One region of the Bacillus basilensis genome, then DNA from elsewhere that is predicted to be linked to it. Evidence: predicted binding sites of a transcription regulator. Region 1 holds the regulator's gene; the other holds the start of a gene.
The links. The regulator NrdR, encoded in region 1, represses ribonucleotide reductase genes. The targets are predictions, from matches to a motif close to AACACNATATATNGTGTT.
Positions count from the first base shown of each region.

Region 1 (8,855 bases):
ACTCTCGTCGTGTTGTAGATCTTGTAACGTTAGTTGTTGACGAATTAGCGAAACAAAAAAATGTGCAACATATTTAAGTGAATAAGGGAGAGGGCAAGTGAATATTGCCCTCTCTTTTTTTAATTTTTTCTGAAAAGGAAAAAAATTATATGAGTATATTTTGGAAAGTGGACATACCACGAAGCGTTGTTATTACTGTATTTGTGAATCATTTCTTTTTTTTAGGGAAAAGTAAAGAGGAAAATATGACAGAAAATCGAAAAAACTGTTGTTGCAAAATGAAAATAAACAAAGTATACTAACACTCGTAAACTTAAGAGCTGAGGTACGTAGTCACTACTTAAAGGGTTAGGACCTCTCTGGACTAACTTTCCCCCGTGGTAGTGGAGCAAGCCAAATTGCAAATTAGTTTTCAATTCGAACAGTTAGAATAAATTTACAAGGGGGAACTGTAGAATGGATACTATGGATACGATGGGTCGTCACGTAATCGCTGAACTTTGGGATTGCGATTTCGACAAGCTTAATGACATGCCGTATATTGAACAATTATTTGTGGATGCAGCACTAAGAGCTGGTGCTGAAGTGCGTGAGGTTGCTTTCCATAAATTTGCACCACAAGGTGTAAGTGGAGTAGTAATTATCTCGGAATCACATTTAACAATTCATAGCTTTCCGGAGCACGGTTACGCAAGTATTGATGTTTATACTTGTGGGGATCGTATTGATCCAAATGTTGCTGCAGAATATATTGCAGAAGGTTTAAACGCGAAAACGCGTGAGAGCATCGAGCTTCCTCGAGGCACTGGTAGCTTCGAAATTAAGCAGAGAGAAACAAAAGCTCTTTAAAAAAGAACATAATTGATTTAAAATGTAAAGAGGTGTATAATGCACCTCTTTTTTAGTTTATAAAAAAGGAAAAATATAACGTACTTGTTAGTTAGATAAACTGAGCTCTTACGAATAAGTTAGCACCCTATCTACCATCTTATTTTTGAAAACGGGATGATAAAATAATGCGCTTAAACTTAAAGTGGTAAGAGAGTTAGAATGAGTTATATAATATTGTATATATATTGTCAGATGAAGTAAGTTGAGAAAAAATAAAGAGTATAGTGTAAAGGAGTGAATATATTGCGTTGTCCATCCTGTTCTCATAATGGTACAAGAGTGTTAGATTCGCGTCCGGTAGACGAGGGGCGCTCTATTCGAAGAAGGAGAGAGTGTGAAAGTTGTTTAAGCCGCTTTACGACATTCGAAAGAGTAGAAGAGTCACCTCTTATCGTTGTAAAAAAAGAAGGCACACGAGAAGAGTTTAATAAAGAAAAGATTTTACGTGGCTTAATTAAAGCGTGCGAAAAAAGACCAGTATCTTTAAGGCAATTAGAAGAAGTAACTCAAAGTGTGGAACGTGAACTTCGTAATTTAGGTATATCAGAAGTGAAAAGTGATATGATTGGCGAAATTGTTATGGAAGAACTGCGTGATATTGATGATGTTGCTTACGTACGTTTTGCATCTGTATATCGCCAATTTAAAGATTTAAATGTATTTATTGAAGAATTAAAAGATATACTGCAAAAAGAAAGAGAGTAGAATCTGTATTGTATTCTCTTTACATACCGTAAGTAATGAGATAAGAGAGCTAGAAGCGAAAGCTAATAGCTCTTTTTCGCTAAGAAATTATATAATGAAGATAGAACGAATGAAGTAGAGGATAGATTGGATGAGAGAAAGGAAAAGCAAGAATGGAAAAACAGTCATGGATGGAGCTATTGCCAATTGATCGTTATAAAGTAAGTGCGAAAGGGTTACTGCATAATTACGACCGAAAAGTGTTAACGATGTTGTATCAGCCGTTAATAGGTAGTAGAGCGTTTAGCTTGTACATGACGCTATGGGGAGAGTTAGAGCAGGATCGTGTGTTTGGAAAAGAGAATACGCATCATTCCCTTATGGTGATCATGCAAATGCAGCTTCCCGAAATATATGAGGAACGGGTAAAGTTAGAGGCAATTGGGCTTTTGAAAGTATATATTAAGAAAGAAAAAGATATTCGAATGTTTATATACGAGCTGCAACCACCTTTATCGCCGAAACAGTTTTTTGATGATATTGTTTTAAGTATCTTTTTATACAATCGATTGAGTCGGACAAAATATAATCAAGTAAAGCAATATTTCTTAGAAGAAGAATTTGATTTTGTATCTTATGAAAATGTTACACGTTCTTTCAATGATGTGTTTGGTTCGTTTAATCCAGGTCAGCTTGAGCATGCGCAAGAAGATCTTCGTATTCCAAAAACGACAGCTATGCCAAGTAACGAGAAGGGGGACGCTCCGAAAGTTTGGAATGACTTCTTTGATTTCTCCTTATTTGTAGATGGCTTGTCCGCTCTTGTTCCTAAAAAGGCGATTACAGATCAAGTGCGGGAATGCGTCATTACGCTTGCTTACGTATACGGTGTAGATGTGTTATCGATGCAAAATATCGTTCTTGGTGCGGTGACAGAGATGCAGACAATTGATATTGAAAGGCTTAGAAAAGGAGCACGTGATTGGTATCAGTTCGAAAACGGTCAAGCATTACCTGTATTAAGTGAAAGAGTACAGCCTCACGCTGCACGTATGATGAAAGAGAAAGAGCCTTCTACGCAAGAAGAGATGTTAATAAAACAGTTAGAGGAAATCTCACCAAAACAACTATTGAAAGAGATTTCTGGTGGTGCAGAGGCGACGAAGGCTGACTTGCAAATCGTTGAAGATGTAATGATTAATCAAAAGTTAACGCCAGGTGTTGTGAATGTACTTATTTATTACGTTATGCTACGCTCAGATATGAAACTTGCGAAAACGTATGTGGAGAAGATTGCAGGGCATTGGGCACGCAAAAAGGTTGGTACAGTAGCTGAAGCAATGGCGTTAGCGAAAGAAGAAAACCGTCAATATCAAGAATGGGCTGAGACGAAGAAGAAAGGCCGTACGTCGAAGAAAACGGTCCGAAAAGAAATGGTACCAGATTGGCTGAAAGAAGAGCCGGAAGAACAAGAGAAAGAAACAGAAACAGTGAAGAAAGATGTAAGTAAGAAAAAAGATGCAAATACGTTAGATGATGAACGAAAACGACTAGAAGAAGTGTTGAAAAAATATAAGCGTGATTAATAGAAGAGAATGAACGCTCTTTGAGGTGAGAAAATGGAGCATATTCAAAATTCATTTGCAAAGTTAATGGAAAATGAAAATTTTAAAAATAGATATGAAGTATTAAAGGCGGAAGTAATGGCACATCCGCGTGTGAAAGAATTTATAGACGAACATAAAGGTGAAGTAACAACTTCTATGATTGAGCGCAGTCTTGTAAAATTATACGAATATATTGGACAAAGTGTAGGTTGCGCAGATTGTCCAGATCTAGGTTCGTGTAAAAACATGCTGCAAGGATATGAGCCAAAGCTTGTTATTCAAGGGAAGATGATTGATATTCAATACGATCGTTGCGTTAGAAAAGTAGCATATGACGAGAGAAAGAAATATGAAAAACTCGTTCAAAGTGTATATATGCCAACTGACATTTTACAGGCAACGATGGAAAACTTAGATCCGTCTGATTTAGATGCGCGTATTGATGCAATCGGTGCAGCCAATGAATTTTTAAGTACATATGAACCTGGTAAAAAAGTACAAGGTTTATATTTGTACGGTAAATTTGGTGTAGGGAAAACGTATTTATTAGGAGCAATTGCGAATGAGCTTGCTCGAAAGAAAATTAGTTCGATGCTCGTATATTTCCCTGAATTTCTACGTGAAATTAAAAGTTCGATTCAAGATAATTCGATTGGGGAAAAGATTGATGCAGTGAAACGCGTACAAGTTTTAATGTTAGATGATATTGGAGCGGAAGCGATGTCAAGCTTTGTGCGTGATGATGTGCTTGGTGCAATTTTGCAATTCCGTATGTTAGAAAACTTACCGACGTTCTTTACGTCTAACTTTGATTTCAAGGAATTGGAACATCATTTAACGTATACACAGCGTGGTGAAGCAGAACAAATGAAAGCAGCGCGTATTATGGAACGAATTAAATATTTAGCGAAGCCAATTACAATTGGCGGGAAAAACCGACGTCATAAGTAAAGAGTAAGCTGAAAAGCTTGCTCTTTTTTCGTTTTGAACACTTTTTAGACTAGATGAATTGTAAAACGAAAAGTTCTTATGGAAAATTCATTGTAGCTTGTATCATTTTTTTCTCCCTCCCTTAATATATATAAAATTAGCAAGCCATATCGAGTGGATTTTCTAACGATAGGAAATGTAATTCTACTAAGAGTGAACTTCCACAGGTCGGACTCTTATAGGATTTGTAACGTATAGATACAATCCTTTAGAGCGGGGATAAAAGGGGGGACAAGAGTGATTGAAATTTGCTTCGAAGAAAAAAATGATGCTATGCATGTATACAGACAACTACTGAAAAGAGCGGAACTGTTATATAAGGAAACGAGTGTGTATTTACAGGAACAAAAGATTGTAATTCACATACCGGTAGGTGAATCGAATTATATTGAAAAGATTTTATTGCCAGTAATGGTGTATTTCATTGTGAATGTAAAGCAAAATGAGTGGATTTATACAATTTTAAAAGAAAAGTTTTTTTATGAAGAACAAGAAGAGTGTCATCAAATATTGCATATGGCACAAGAGATTTTAAAGGGAAGAAGAAAAGGGATTGCTCGTGAATTAACACGTCACACATTTGAATCATATATTAAGTCTTCTTTAAATAATTGGCTTTGTGATCCGCTCTCATTCTCGTTTTCATCATATGTTCGTTTTCGTCTTCGTACATATAGGGAAATGGTAGCTAAGCTTGCTGAAGTGGCGATTGATGAGTATAAGTTGGAGCAAGAATATCAAATGTTTATTGAGACGCTCCGGCAACAAGTACGTAGCCGGAAATCACGTTTGTCCTGTGTGCATCTTATTTTTGATGAAAGTTTTATTTTCTATGATGATAAAGGTAGACGTTTAAAACAGGAGAAATTGGTCCAATATATAGATGAGGAATTATTGAAGCAAAAGGATGTATATATTGATACGAAAGTAATTGCACCACTTCTTTCTATTTCGCCAAAAAAAATTTATTTATATACGAAAGAACAAGATCATAATATGATTATTACTTTGCGAAATGTATTTCAAGAACGGGTCCAATTACATGGCTTACATGAGTTTGAGCGCAATGTGAAAAATTTAAAAAATAAAGGTAACGCCCTTGATTTTCTAAGTTTTTGAGCATATAATTACCTACATAAATGAAATATATTGAAATGTTATGATGAGGACATGAGTAGTTTTCTACGATTTTCAGAGAGGGAAGCCTTAGGGTGTGAGCTTCCTAGTACGGGATTATTACTTACCACCTCTAAACTTTAGCAGTGAACGGTTTTTCTAGTAATTGCTAACGGACAACACCGTTATGTTGAACTTGAGCAATTAACAATAAGGTTAATTGGAACAAGGGTGGAACCACGAATTCAACACTCGTCCCTTTTTACGGGATGAGTGTTTTTTATTTTGAGAAAAAGAGGAGTGACCAGTGATGGCAGATGTAGTTAAAATTACTTTCCCTGATGGAGCTGTGAAGGAGTTTCCAAAAGGCGTAACAACTGAAGAAATCGCAGCTTCTATTAGCCCAGGCTTAAAGAAAAAAGCTGTGGCTGGAAAATTAAACGATGAGATGATCGATCTTGTTACACCAATCGAAGAAGATGGTGCAGTTTCTATTATTACATTAGATTCTGAAGATGGCTTATACATTTTACGCCATTCAACAACCCACCTTTTAGCACAAGCGTTAAAACGTTTATATAAAGATGTTAAGCTTGAGCTTGGCATTGGCCCAGTAATCGAAAACGGCTTCTACTACGATATTGATATGGAAGAAGCAATTACAGTTGAAGACTTCAAGAAAATCGAAAAAGAAATGCAAAAAATTGTGAACGAGAACTTAGAAATCGTTCGCCATGAAGTACCACGTGCAGAAGCACTTCGTCGCTTTGAAGAAATCGGCGATGAGTTAAAATTAGATTTAATTAACGATCTTCCAGAAGATGCGATTATTTCAATCTATGAGCAAGGCGAATTCTTCGACCTTTGCCGTGGTGTTCACCTTCCATCTACAGGGAAAATTAAAGTATTTAAATTATTAAGCGTTGCGGGTGCTTACTGGCGCGGTGATAGCAATAATAAAATGCTACAACGTATTTACGGTACTGCATTCGTTAAGAAAGCAGAATTAGATGAGCACTTACGTATGCTTGAAGAAGCAAAAGAGCGCGATCACCGTAAATTAGGTAAAGAATTAAAACTATTTACTAATAGCCAAAAAGTAGGACAAGGTTTACCACTTTGGTTACCAAAGGGTGCAACAATCCGCCGCATTATCGAGCGTTACATCGTTGATAAAGAAGCGAGCTTAGGCTATGATCACGTATACACTCCAGTATTAGGAAGCAGAGAGCTTTATGAAACTTCTGGTCACTGGAATCACTACCGTGATGGTATGTTCCCATCAATGGAAATGGATAATGAAGAGTTAGTTCTTCGTCCAATGAACTGCCCTCACCACATGATGGTTTATAAAAACGATATTCACAGCTACCGTGAATTACCAATCCGTATTGCGGAACTTGGAACAATGCACCGCTATGAAATGTCAGGTGCGTTATCTGGATTACAACGTGTACGCGGAATGACTTTAAACGATGCGCACATTTTCGTACGCCCAGATCAAATTAAAGAAGAGTTAAAACGTGTTGTAAACTTAACGCTAGAAGTGTACAAAGATTTCGGTTTAGAGAACTACTCATTCCGTCTATCTTATCGCGACCCAGCAGATACTAAAAAGTACTATGCTGATGATGAGATGTGGGAAAAAGCACAAGGTATGTTAAAAGAAGCTATGGATGAAATGGGTCTTGATTACTACGAAGCTGAAGGTGAAGCGGCATTCTACGGTCCAAAACTTGATGTTCAAGTTCGTACTGCTCTTGGAAAAGACGAAACACTTTCAACTGTACAATTAGACTTCTTACTTCCAGAACGCTTTGAACTATCTTACGTTGGTGAAGACGGTAAACAACACCGTCCAGTTGTAATTCACCGTGGTGTTGTATCAACTATGGAACGTTTCGTAGCCTTCTTAATTGAAGAATACAAAGGTGCATTCCCAACTTGGTTAGCTCCAGTTCAAGCACAAGTAATTCCAGTTTCTCCGCAAGTACATTTAGACTATGCGAAGAAAGTACAAGATGAATTACGCCGTGCTGGTATCCGTGTTGAATTAGATACTCGTGAAGAGAAAATTGGTTACAAAATCCGTGAAGCACAAATGCAAAAAATTCCGTACATGCTTGTAGTAGGTGACAATGAAGTAACTGAAAACGGCGTAAACGTACGTAAATATGGTGAACAAAAATCAGAAACAATCGCATTAGATGCTTTTGTTGATATGATTAAAGTAGAAGGTAAACGATAAGAAAGAGCCGCGGTATACCGCGGCTTTTCTATGTAATATAAGCTAGATGAATTGGAAAAAATAACTATGTAACACTTATCATAAAAAAGTATTGCAAGTATGTTAGTTGTTTGTTACAATATTTCTTGTTGTTAGTAAAACACATCGCGTCTTCTTGACAGACGTTATGTCCTATGATAAACTCATCAAGGATAATAGAATATTGTTTTGTGGAACAAGTAGAAGCACCCGCTTCTCACCTGATGGACGCATTCGCAGTTAACAGGTAATGTATTTCTTACTTAAGATTTTACAAGTGTGGGTGTCGTATGCCCGCACTTTTTTTGTCGGGTTCTATGACTACAAAATATGTTCTGAAAAAACCTTGGAGGTGGCTTACTATTAGCAAGGATATGATGATTAACGAGCAAATTCGTGCACGTGAAGTACGTTTAGTTGGCGCAAATGGCGATCAACTTGGAATCAAGTCTCGTAATGACGCTTTAGACTTAGCTGCAAATCTTAATCTTGATTTAGTATTAGTTGCTCCAAATGCGAAACCGCCAGTATGCCGCATTATGGACTACGGTAAATTCCGCTTTGAGCAACAGAAAAAAGAAAAAGAGCAGCGCAAAAATCAAAAAGTAATTAGCATGAAAGAAGTTCGTTTAAGTCCAACAATTGATGAACACGACTTTAACACAAAACTTCGTAATGCTATCAAGTTTTTAGAGAAAGGCGACAAGGTTAAAGCGTCAATTCGCTTTAAAGGACGTGCCATTACTCATAAAGAAATCGGTCAACGTGTTTTAGATCGCTTCTCAGAAGCTTGTGCTGAAGTTAGTACAGTTGAATCTAAGCCTAAAATGGAAGGACGCAGTATGTTCTTAGTTTTAGCACCGAAAAACGATAAGTAATAGATAGAGGAGGAAATACCTATGCCTAAACAAAAAACTCATCGCGGCGCTGCAAAGCGTTTCAAAAAGACTGGATCAGGTAAACTGAAACGTTCTCACGCTTACACAAGCCATTTATTCGCTAACAAATCTACAAAAGCTAAACGTAAACTACGTAAAGCTGGTGTAGTAAGCGCTGGTGACTTCAAACGCATTCGTCAAATGCTTGACAACTTAAAATAAGTTCGGCTGATATATAGAACAATTAGGAGGTAATATTATGCCAAGAGTAAAAGGTGGTACAGTTACTCGTCAACGTCGTAAAAAAGTAATTAAATTAGCAAAAGGTTACTACGGTTCAAAAAATACATTATTCAAGGTTGCTAACCAACAGGTTATGAAATCTCTAATGTATGCATTCCGTGACCGCCGTCAAAAGAAACG
Region 1 is NZ_JBNTQO010000012.1:29,426-38,280, reverse strand. Features, by position in the region: gene ACQVV1_RS20255 (glyceraldehyde-3-phosphate dehydrogenase) at 1-77, shown strand, start outside; gene speD (adenosylmethionine decarboxylase) at 466-849, shown strand; gene nrdR (transcriptional regulator NrdR) at 1,135-1,596, shown strand; gene ACQVV1_RS20240 (replication initiation and membrane attachment family protein) at 1,749-3,161, shown strand; gene dnaI (primosomal protein DnaI) at 3,195-4,133, shown strand; gene ytxC (putative sporulation protein YtxC) at 4,410-5,291, shown strand; T-box leader at 5,323-5,551, shown strand; gene thrS (threonine--tRNA ligase) at 5,599-7,536, shown strand; ribosomal protein L20 leader region at 7,747-7,866, shown strand; gene infC (translation initiation factor IF-3) at 7,929-8,432, shown strand; gene rpmI (50S ribosomal protein L35) at 8,454-8,654, shown strand; gene rplT (50S ribosomal protein L20) at 8,692-8,855, shown strand, end outside.

Region 2 (8,855 bases), on a different contig from region 1:
AAATAAAGTGATTGATACTGTGTTTTTAGCAAAGAAATATATGAAGCACGCGCCTAATCATAAACTTGAAACGTTAAAGCGAATGCTTGGCATTCGTTTAAGTTCTCATAATGCATTTGATGATTGTATTACCTGTGCAGCTGTTTATCAAAAATGTGCATCTATTGAGGAAGAAACAAAGAGAAAATCAAATAAAGACGTACTTGATGAAACTGTGGTATATGAAGTATTAAAAGAAATGCTTGTACGAAATAAACGTAATATTGAATGGATTCGTTACATGAATGTAGGGAATTATTTAGATATAAAAGCTTTTTATCCGGTTATGAGATTAAAAGTAAAAGGTCGAAAGAAATATGTATTAACAGATATATTAGAAGATGATGTGAAAGAAATATGTACGAGCTTACAATGTGAACCGGCGTTAAAAAGTGAAGCTGGTAATACGAGAATTATGCTGAATAGCGTAGAAGATGTTTTAAAATTAGAAAGTTATATTTTAGAACAGTATGATTTCGTACTACAAGCGCTCCATGATTATAAAGAAAATGAAACGAATGCAGATGAAAAACTGAAAGAGTATTTAAATGTTATGGTATAAAAAACTCCGTATACAATTTATTGTATACGGAGTTTTTTTAGGAGTATTAAAACATAAAATTTTCTTGCAAATCTGATTAAAGAGTTTTTCATTTGCTCATACTATGTAATAAGAAAGTAAAGGAGAGAGGGTGAACAGCATGAGAAGAAGTCGCCGTAAATCATTTGACGAACTTGTGAAAGAAAATAAACAACAATTATTAAGCGATCGTGATGCAATCGATCGTATTGAAGAACGTATTGAAAAACGTTATGAAATGAAACTTTTTAAGCAAGCTGAATAATTCTTAACACTAGTACGATACTAGTGTTAAGGAGGCGATAGTAATGGGTAATCCGAAAAAGAATTCAAAAGACTTTGCACCGAATCATATTGGAACACAATCAAAAAAAGCTGGTGGCAATAAAGGAAAGCAAATGCAAGACCAAACGGGCAAACAACCGATTGTTGATAACGGTTAAAGAAAAGGAGAATATTACATTCTCCTTTTTTATGTATAAATTTGAGGCAAGATAGGTAACTTAAGATGGTGTGTATATACAATATTAGGAGGGAAGTACATGCCAAATCCAGATAATCGAAGTGACAACGCTGAAAAGTTACAAGAAATGGTGCAAAATACAATTGATAACTTTAATGAAGCAAAAGAAACAGCGGAACTTTCTAATGAAAAAGATCGTGCTGCTATTGAAGCAAAAAATCAAAGACGTTTAGAAAGTATTGACTCATTAAAAAGTGAAATCAAAGATGAATCTTAACAGAATGTACAAAAAGGGCTGACTTATGTCAGCCCTTTTTTGTAATCGTAAAGTTTTCAACGAGTAAACGCCAATTTTGCGGGAATGGTAAACCTATCTTCCAATAGCTAATACCGCCTATACCTTGTTCTTTCATTAAATTGAATTTACTTTGAACAGACCGTGAATCTTCAAACCAAACTTCGTGTTGTACACCATTTTCATCGAAATAATTAAAATGAGGAGCTTGAGCTGTGAAATCATAGCGGATAGGAACATTGTATTTACGAGCTAGTGCAACAGCTGCAATAGAGCTAATTGCTTTTGCAGGTGGATTTCCTTCTTTGAATGGAAGTTTCCAATCGAAACCGTATAAATTTTGCCCCATCATAATTTTTTGTGGAGGCATTTGAGATTTTGCATATTGAAGTACTTCTTTTACAGGACCGATAGGAGAGATCGCCATCGGTGGCCCGCCTTGCCATCCCCAGTCATATGTCATAATGACGACGAAATCAACAATTTGTCCTTGTGCTTTATAATCGTGAGCTTCGAAAAATTTTCCCTTTTGATTTGAACTTGTTTTCGGTACAAGCGTTGTGCTTAGCGTGTATCCATTAGGTAATCGTGTTTTTACATTTCGTAAAAAACGATTATACGCTTCACGATCTTCAGGTGCCACACTCTCGAAATCAAAATGAATGTCTCGCATACCGTACTTCTCAGCAGTTTGCAAAATGTTTGTAATAAATTTATTTTGGATTGTTGCGTCCCGTAAAATAACTGATGTCAGATCGGCACTGAAATTTCCATTTTCAATATTTGTAATAACAAGCATAGGGATGGTGTTGCCTTGCGTTGCAATATTAGCGATTTTAGCTGTTTCGGTTGGTTCTTTTAATGTACCATCTCTTTTGGCTTCAAAACTAAAGTAGGCTAAATACGTTAAAAATGGGTTGATAGCACGTGTAGCATTTACCAAACTTTCTTTTATTGGAATTGTTGAAGGTTGTAAATAAGCGATGGATTCTACCGCTCGTTTTGTCCCTTTCGGTATATATAATTGCTGTCCAACATGGAGAATGGATTTTAAAGATAAGTTATTAACTTTAGCTAAACTAGCGAGAGGAACGTTATATGTCTGAGAGATTCGATATAGGCTATCGCCAGGCTGTACATAATAATTATTCCCTTTCGTATTCACGATCAGTGCCTGACCAACAACGAGTGTTTCAGCTGGATTTAATCCATTGTCTTTTACTATCTCGTTAGGTGTTGATCCATATTTTGATGCCAAGCTATATACGCTATCACCGCTACGAACAGTTACAATTTGAATCATATGCTTGCTCCTTTCAGTAAAAGATTCACTGTTTTTATTTTATTTTTGTTGTCACTGTATTATGATTAAATGTATGCAAGGCAGCAGAAGTGAAAGAAGGCGAATACATATGTTTGTAGCAGAACATGAAGTTGAAATCCGTTATGCGGAAACAGATCAAATGGGTGTTGTTTACCATTCAAACTATTTGGTGTGGCTGGAATTAGGTCGCACGAAACTTATACAAGATTTAGGTTTTTCATATGTTGAAATGGAGAAAGAGGGTATTATTTCTCCTGTGTTAGATTTGCAAATTTCATATCGTAAAGCGATGCGTTACGGTGAAAAAGCAATTGTGAAAACATGGGTGGACACTGTGAGCCCGCTTCGCGTGGTATATGGTTATGAAATATATAACGGCGAAGGTGAACTTTGTATTACCGCAAGTACGACGAATATTTGTGCGAAAAAAGAAGGGTTCAGGCCCGTATCATTTAAAAAGTTCTATCCTGAGTGGTATGCGAAATATGAGGAAATTAAGAAAAAATAAAAAACGTGGCAGAAGCCACGTTTTTTCTATTTTTCATAATTAAATTGCGGGAAATCATCACCGTCGTTAAATGTAACAACTAAATTATGTCCATCGAAGAACCACTCATCATCGCTTTCAATAAAGAAGTTAATATCTTCTTCTTGAATTTGAACAGCAGGGTGTGCAGGGTCATCTTTACGAATACCTAAAGAAAGTCCTTTTTGCACAGTGCTGCAACCACCGTATTGTACGAAAAAGCGTAGTGTTTCACCTGATTGTAAGTTTAATTCGTTTTTATACCATTGTGCTGCTTCTTTTGTTACGGAAAGATTCATGTATAGTTCCTCCAAATTATGTTGCTTTTTCTTTAGTATAAAAAATAACGCAAAAAGACGCTATTAATATGCTTCACGTTTTCTTTTTGCGTTATGTGGGTTACGATCTTATTTTTGCTTTTTTGAAAAGTTTGCTTTCGGTTCAGTTTTATTTATAATTCGTCCAATATTTGCACGGTGTTTATAAATAACCATACCTGCTAATAAACACATCGCAATAATGAAGATTTTATCCCCGCTAACAATTGATGCGATAACGGCAACGACAGCTGTTACCATAGAAGAAAGTGACACGTATCTTGTTGTAAATAAAAGGCTGAAAAAGACAACAGCTAATATTGCAAAAACAACTGGTGAGTAGCATAAAAGCACGCCAGCAGAAGTTGCAACTGCTTTACCACCACGGAATTTCGCGAAAATCGGATACACATGTCCAAGAACAGCTGCTAATCCGAACCATAGTGGATGAACATCTAACCCGAAAATAATCGGTAGACTCGTTGCTAATGTACCTTTTAAAATGTCAGCAATTGTAACGATAAAACCTGCTTTTTTCCCTAGTGTGCGGAATGTATTTGTCCCGCCCAAATTACCGCTTCCATGCTCACGAATGTCAATTCCATAACCAATCTTTCCAACGACTAGTGCAAATGGGATCGAGCCAAGTAAGTAGGCAACGATAAATAAAAGATATGTAGTAACCATAAGTTCAGTCTCCTTTATTCAAATGTGTTGATAAAGGGTAAAAAGAGTTTTTCCCGTATATTGTACCATACATTTGTAAAGAGCACATTTCTTTTTTGTAAATGAAAAATTCATTATTTCGTGCAAAAAATTTCACAGGAATGTTACATTTCTCACAGAAACAATAAGACTATATGTAGTAACATTTTAATCAAAAGACAACAACATATTGGTGGAGGGTTATAAATGTTACAAAAAAATACACGTGGAGAAGAATTAATGAGAGTGTTTGAGACAATTGTCCACGGCAATGAACAAGATTTAATGCAAGAAAATGCAAATGTAGATGGCCGCTCTCCGATGGGAGTAATGGGAACGTTCGCATCTGAGAGTGCGAAATATTATGCAGTTGAAAATTTATTGTCAGATCAAGTGAAAAAAGCGATAAATCAAAATATATTATATCCACATGACTTAGATTTTTATGCGACTGGGACAACGACTTGTTCGCAAATTCCATTAGCGCAAATGCTTGCTAACGGTTTTCATACAGGACATGGCCATATGAGACAACCGCAAGACATTAAAAGTGCATTGGCTCTTTCGTCTATTATTTTTCAAGCGAATCAAAATATGCAGCATGGTGGTCAATCGTTTGCACTCTTTGATATTGATTTAGCTCCATATGTGAGAAAAACAGTAGAGAGACATAAGAAACGATTACAGTCATATCCGCTTACGAAAGAACAAATAGAAGAATTTGCATGGAAAGAAACAGAAAATGATACGTATCAGGCTTGTGAAGCGTTTATTCATAATTCAAATAGTATGCATAGTAGGGGCGGGGGACAAGTACCGTTTATTTCTATTAATTATGGAACAGATACATCAAAAGAGGGACGATTATTAGTTAGACAGCTTTTAAAAGCGACACAAGCTGGTCTTGGTAAAGGGGAAACACCAATTTTTCCTATTCAAATTTTTAAAATGAAAAAAGGTGTGAACTTTGAAGAAAGTGATCCGAACTATGATTTATTTGAATTAGCGTTAGAAACAACGGCTGAAAGATTATTCCCTAACTTTTCATTTTTAGATGCGCCATTTAATGCAGTGCATTATGATGGACGACCGGAAAGTGAAGTATGTTACATGGGATGCCGTACTCGTGTTATGTCTAACATACATGGAGAAGAAACAGCGATTGGAAGAGGCAATTTATCATTTACGTCTATTAATTTAGTGAAATTAGCGTTAATTAGTGGTTCAAAAGAAGCGTTTTTTGAAGCGTTAAATTATTACTTAGATTTAGGAATTAAGCAATTATTAGAACGATTTGAGTACCAATGTACGAAGCGAGCTAGAGATTTTCGATTTTTATATTCACAAGGTGTATGGCGCGGAGGAGAAACGTTACAGCCTGAAGATTCTGTAGCATCCATTTTAAAACAAGGGACGTTAAGCCTTGGGTTTATCGGTCTTGCGGAGTGTTTAGTAGCTTTAACAGGAAAGCATCATGGAGAAGATGAAGAATCGTGGAAACTTGGATATGGAATTATTTCCTTTATGAGAGATAGAATGGATAAAGCGACAGAAGAACATGAACTGAATTTCTCAGTAATTGCAACTCCTGCAGAAGGGTTATCAGGGAAGTTTGTGAAAAAAGATAGAGAAGAATTTGGTGTGATTACCGGTATAACGAATCATAATTATTATACGAATTCGTTCCATATCCCAGTTTACTATAACATTCAAGCGATAAATAAAATTCGTTTAGAAGGACCTTTCCACGCCCTATGTAATGGGGGACATATTACGTATATTGAACTAGACGGAGCAGCAATGCATAACAAGAAGGCGTTAAAACAAATTGTGCAAGCGATGGCAGAGAATGGCGTTGGATACGGTTCAATTAATCATCCTGTTGATCGTTGTAAGTGCTGTAGCTATCACGGAGTTATCGGAAATGAATGTCCAAGCTGCGGAAATGAAGATGAGGCCAATATAGAAAGAATTCGCCGCATAACAGGTTATCTTGTAGGAGATATGTCGAAGTGGAATAGTGCGAAACGTAGTGAAGAGATGGATCGGGTGAAGCATAAATGAAAGTGATGAACATCATTCATGATAGTGTAGTAGATGGAGAAGGATTGCGGACAGTCGTGTTTTTTGCGGGCTGTCCGCATCGTTGTTTCGGTTGCCATAATCCGAAATCGTGGAATATTTGTAATGGAACTGAAATGACAGTAGAAGAAATTATGGAAGAGATTGCAAGTAATCCATTAACTGATGTAACATTTTCAGGTGGAGATCCATTTTTCCAAGCTAATGAAGTGAAAAAAGTAGCAAAAGCTGTGAAAGATTTGAAAAAAAATCTATGGATGTATACAGGTTATACGTTAGAAGAGATACAGAGTTCTCAAAATAATGATATGATAGAGTTGTTACATTATGGGGATGTTTTAGTCGATGGAAGATTTGAAATCGAGAAAAAAGATTTAACACTTCCATTTCGCGGAAGCTCCAATCAACGTATTATTCGATTGAAAGAGTAAAAAGGCGGGATAGATTATATGAATAAAACAGTATTACTTGTTGAAGATGAAAGAAGATTACGTGAAATCGTTAGTGATTATTTTCGTAATGAAGGCTTTGAAGTAATCGAAGCAGAAGACGGAAAAAAAGCGTTAGAATTATTTGCAGAGCATGAAATTGATTTAATTATGTTAGATATTATGTTACCAGAAATAGATGGATGGTCTGTTTGTAGACGAATTAGAAAAGAATCAGCTGTACCAATCATTATGTTGACAGCACGTTCGGATGAGGATGATACATTATTAGGATTCGAATTAGGTGCAGATGAATATGTAACGAAACCATTCAGCCCGAAAGTGTTAGTAGCTCGCGCGAAGACGTTATTGAAACGTGCGGATGGCGTGGTAGGAGTAGCGGAAGAAAATACTATGTCTTTAGCTGGAATAGAAGTGAATCGTCTATCTAGAACCGTTTTAGTAGATGGAGAAGAAATTATATTAACACATAAAGAATTTGAACTTCTTGTTTATTTAATGGAGAACAAAGGAATTGTGTTGTCACGACAACATTTATTAGATCAGTTATGGGGATATGACTATTACGGTGATGACCGAACGGTTGATACTCATATTAAAAAACTACGAAATAAGCTAGGAGATAAAGCGAAGCATATCGGTACTGTTATTCGAGTTGGTTACAAATTTGAAGAATAATTGTAACGGATTGTGTACTTTAGCCTAGGGAAATGTCAATTTTATATCCTCTTTTGCAGGTAGAATGTACAAAAAATACTTTTCTTGTCTACAATGTTAGATAAGAGTATTTTTTTAATTGGATTTCACGATGAGTTCACAAGAAGGACACAAAACGTGACTATACTGAAAATACGAATTCACCAGAGAGGGGAAATAAAACATGGGATATTACGACGGACCAAATTTAAATGAAGAGCATAGGGAAACGAGAGAAGTGAGAAAATCGGGCAGTAAAAAAGGTTATTTTTTCACAGGTTTAGTCGGGGCTGTAGTTGGGGCTGTCACAATTAGTTTTGCAGCACCATATATGCCATGGGCTCAAAATAATGGAGCGGCTGTATCATCATTTAGTTCGGATTCAAAAGTTGAAGGTACTGTAGTTCCTGTTGTCAATAAAGCAAAAAATGAAACTGATTTACCTGGTATGATTGAAGGCGCGAAAGATGTTGTTGTAGGTGTTATCAATATGCAACAAAGCATTGATCCATTTGCAATGCAACCGACAGGTCAAGAACAACAAGCTGGCTCAGGATCAGGTGTTATTTATAAAAAAGCAGGAAATAAAGCATATATTGTAACGAACAACCATGTAGTAGATGGTGCAAATAAACTTGCTGTAAAATTAAGTGATGGTAAAAAGGTAGATGCAAAACTAGTAGGGAAAGATCCTTGGTTAGATTTAGCTGTTGTTGAAATTGACGGGGCTAATGTAAATAAAGTTGCCACTTTAGGTGATTCAAGCAAAATCCGTGCGGGTGAAAAAGCAATTGCAATCGGTAACCCACTAGGATTTGATGGAAGTGTAACGGAAGGTATTATTAGTAGTAAAGAACGTGAAATTCCAGTAGATATTGATGGGGATAAACGGGCAGATTGGAATGCTCAAGTTATTCAAACAGATGCAGCGATTAACCCTGGTAATAGTGGTGGTGCATTATTTAACCAAAACGGTGAAATAATTGGGATTAATTCAAGTAAAATTGCACAACAAGAAGTTGAAGGGATTGGATTTGCTATTCCAATTAATATCGCAAAACCAGTTATTGAATCACTTGAAAAAGACGGAGTAGTGAAACGTCCAGCTCTTGGAGTAGGTGTCGTTTCATTAGAAGATGTGCAAGCTTATGCAGTAAATCAATTGAAAGTACCGAAAGAAGTAACAAATGGCGTTGTATTAGGTAAAATTTATCCAATATCACCTGCAGAAAAAGCTGGTTTAGAGCAATATGATATTGTAGTAGCATTAGATAATCAAAAAGTAGAAAATTCACTTCAATTCCGTAAATATTTATATGAAAAGAAAAAAGTAGGCGAAAAAGTAGAAGTTACATTCTATCGTAACGGTCAAAAAATGA
Region 2 is NZ_JBNTQO010000003.1:86,389-95,243, forward strand. Features, by position in the region: gene ACQVV1_RS07035 (3'-5' exonuclease) at 1-601, shown strand, start outside; gene ACQVV1_RS07040 (FbpB family small basic protein) at 741-884, shown strand; gene sspN (acid-soluble spore protein SspN) at 928-1,062, shown strand; gene tlp (small acid-soluble spore protein Tlp) at 1,162-1,359, shown strand; gene ACQVV1_RS07055 (glycoside hydrolase family 18 protein) at 1,388-2,680, opposite strand; gene ACQVV1_RS07060 (acyl-CoA thioesterase) at 2,790-3,209, shown strand; gene ACQVV1_RS07065 (HesB/YadR/YfhF family protein) at 3,236-3,526, opposite strand; gene plsY (glycerol-3-phosphate 1-O-acyltransferase PlsY) at 3,635-4,231, opposite strand; gene ACQVV1_RS07075 (anaerobic ribonucleoside triphosphate reductase) at 4,457-6,313, shown strand; gene nrdG (anaerobic ribonucleoside-triphosphate reductase activating protein) at 6,310-6,762, shown strand; gene ACQVV1_RS07085 (response regulator transcription factor) at 6,781-7,458, shown strand; gene ACQVV1_RS07090 (S1C family serine protease) at 7,661-8,855, shown strand, end outside.
Region 2: the regulator NrdR is predicted to act here: its motif matches at 4,397-4,414, upstream of ACQVV1_RS07075 (anaerobic ribonucleoside triphosphate reductase).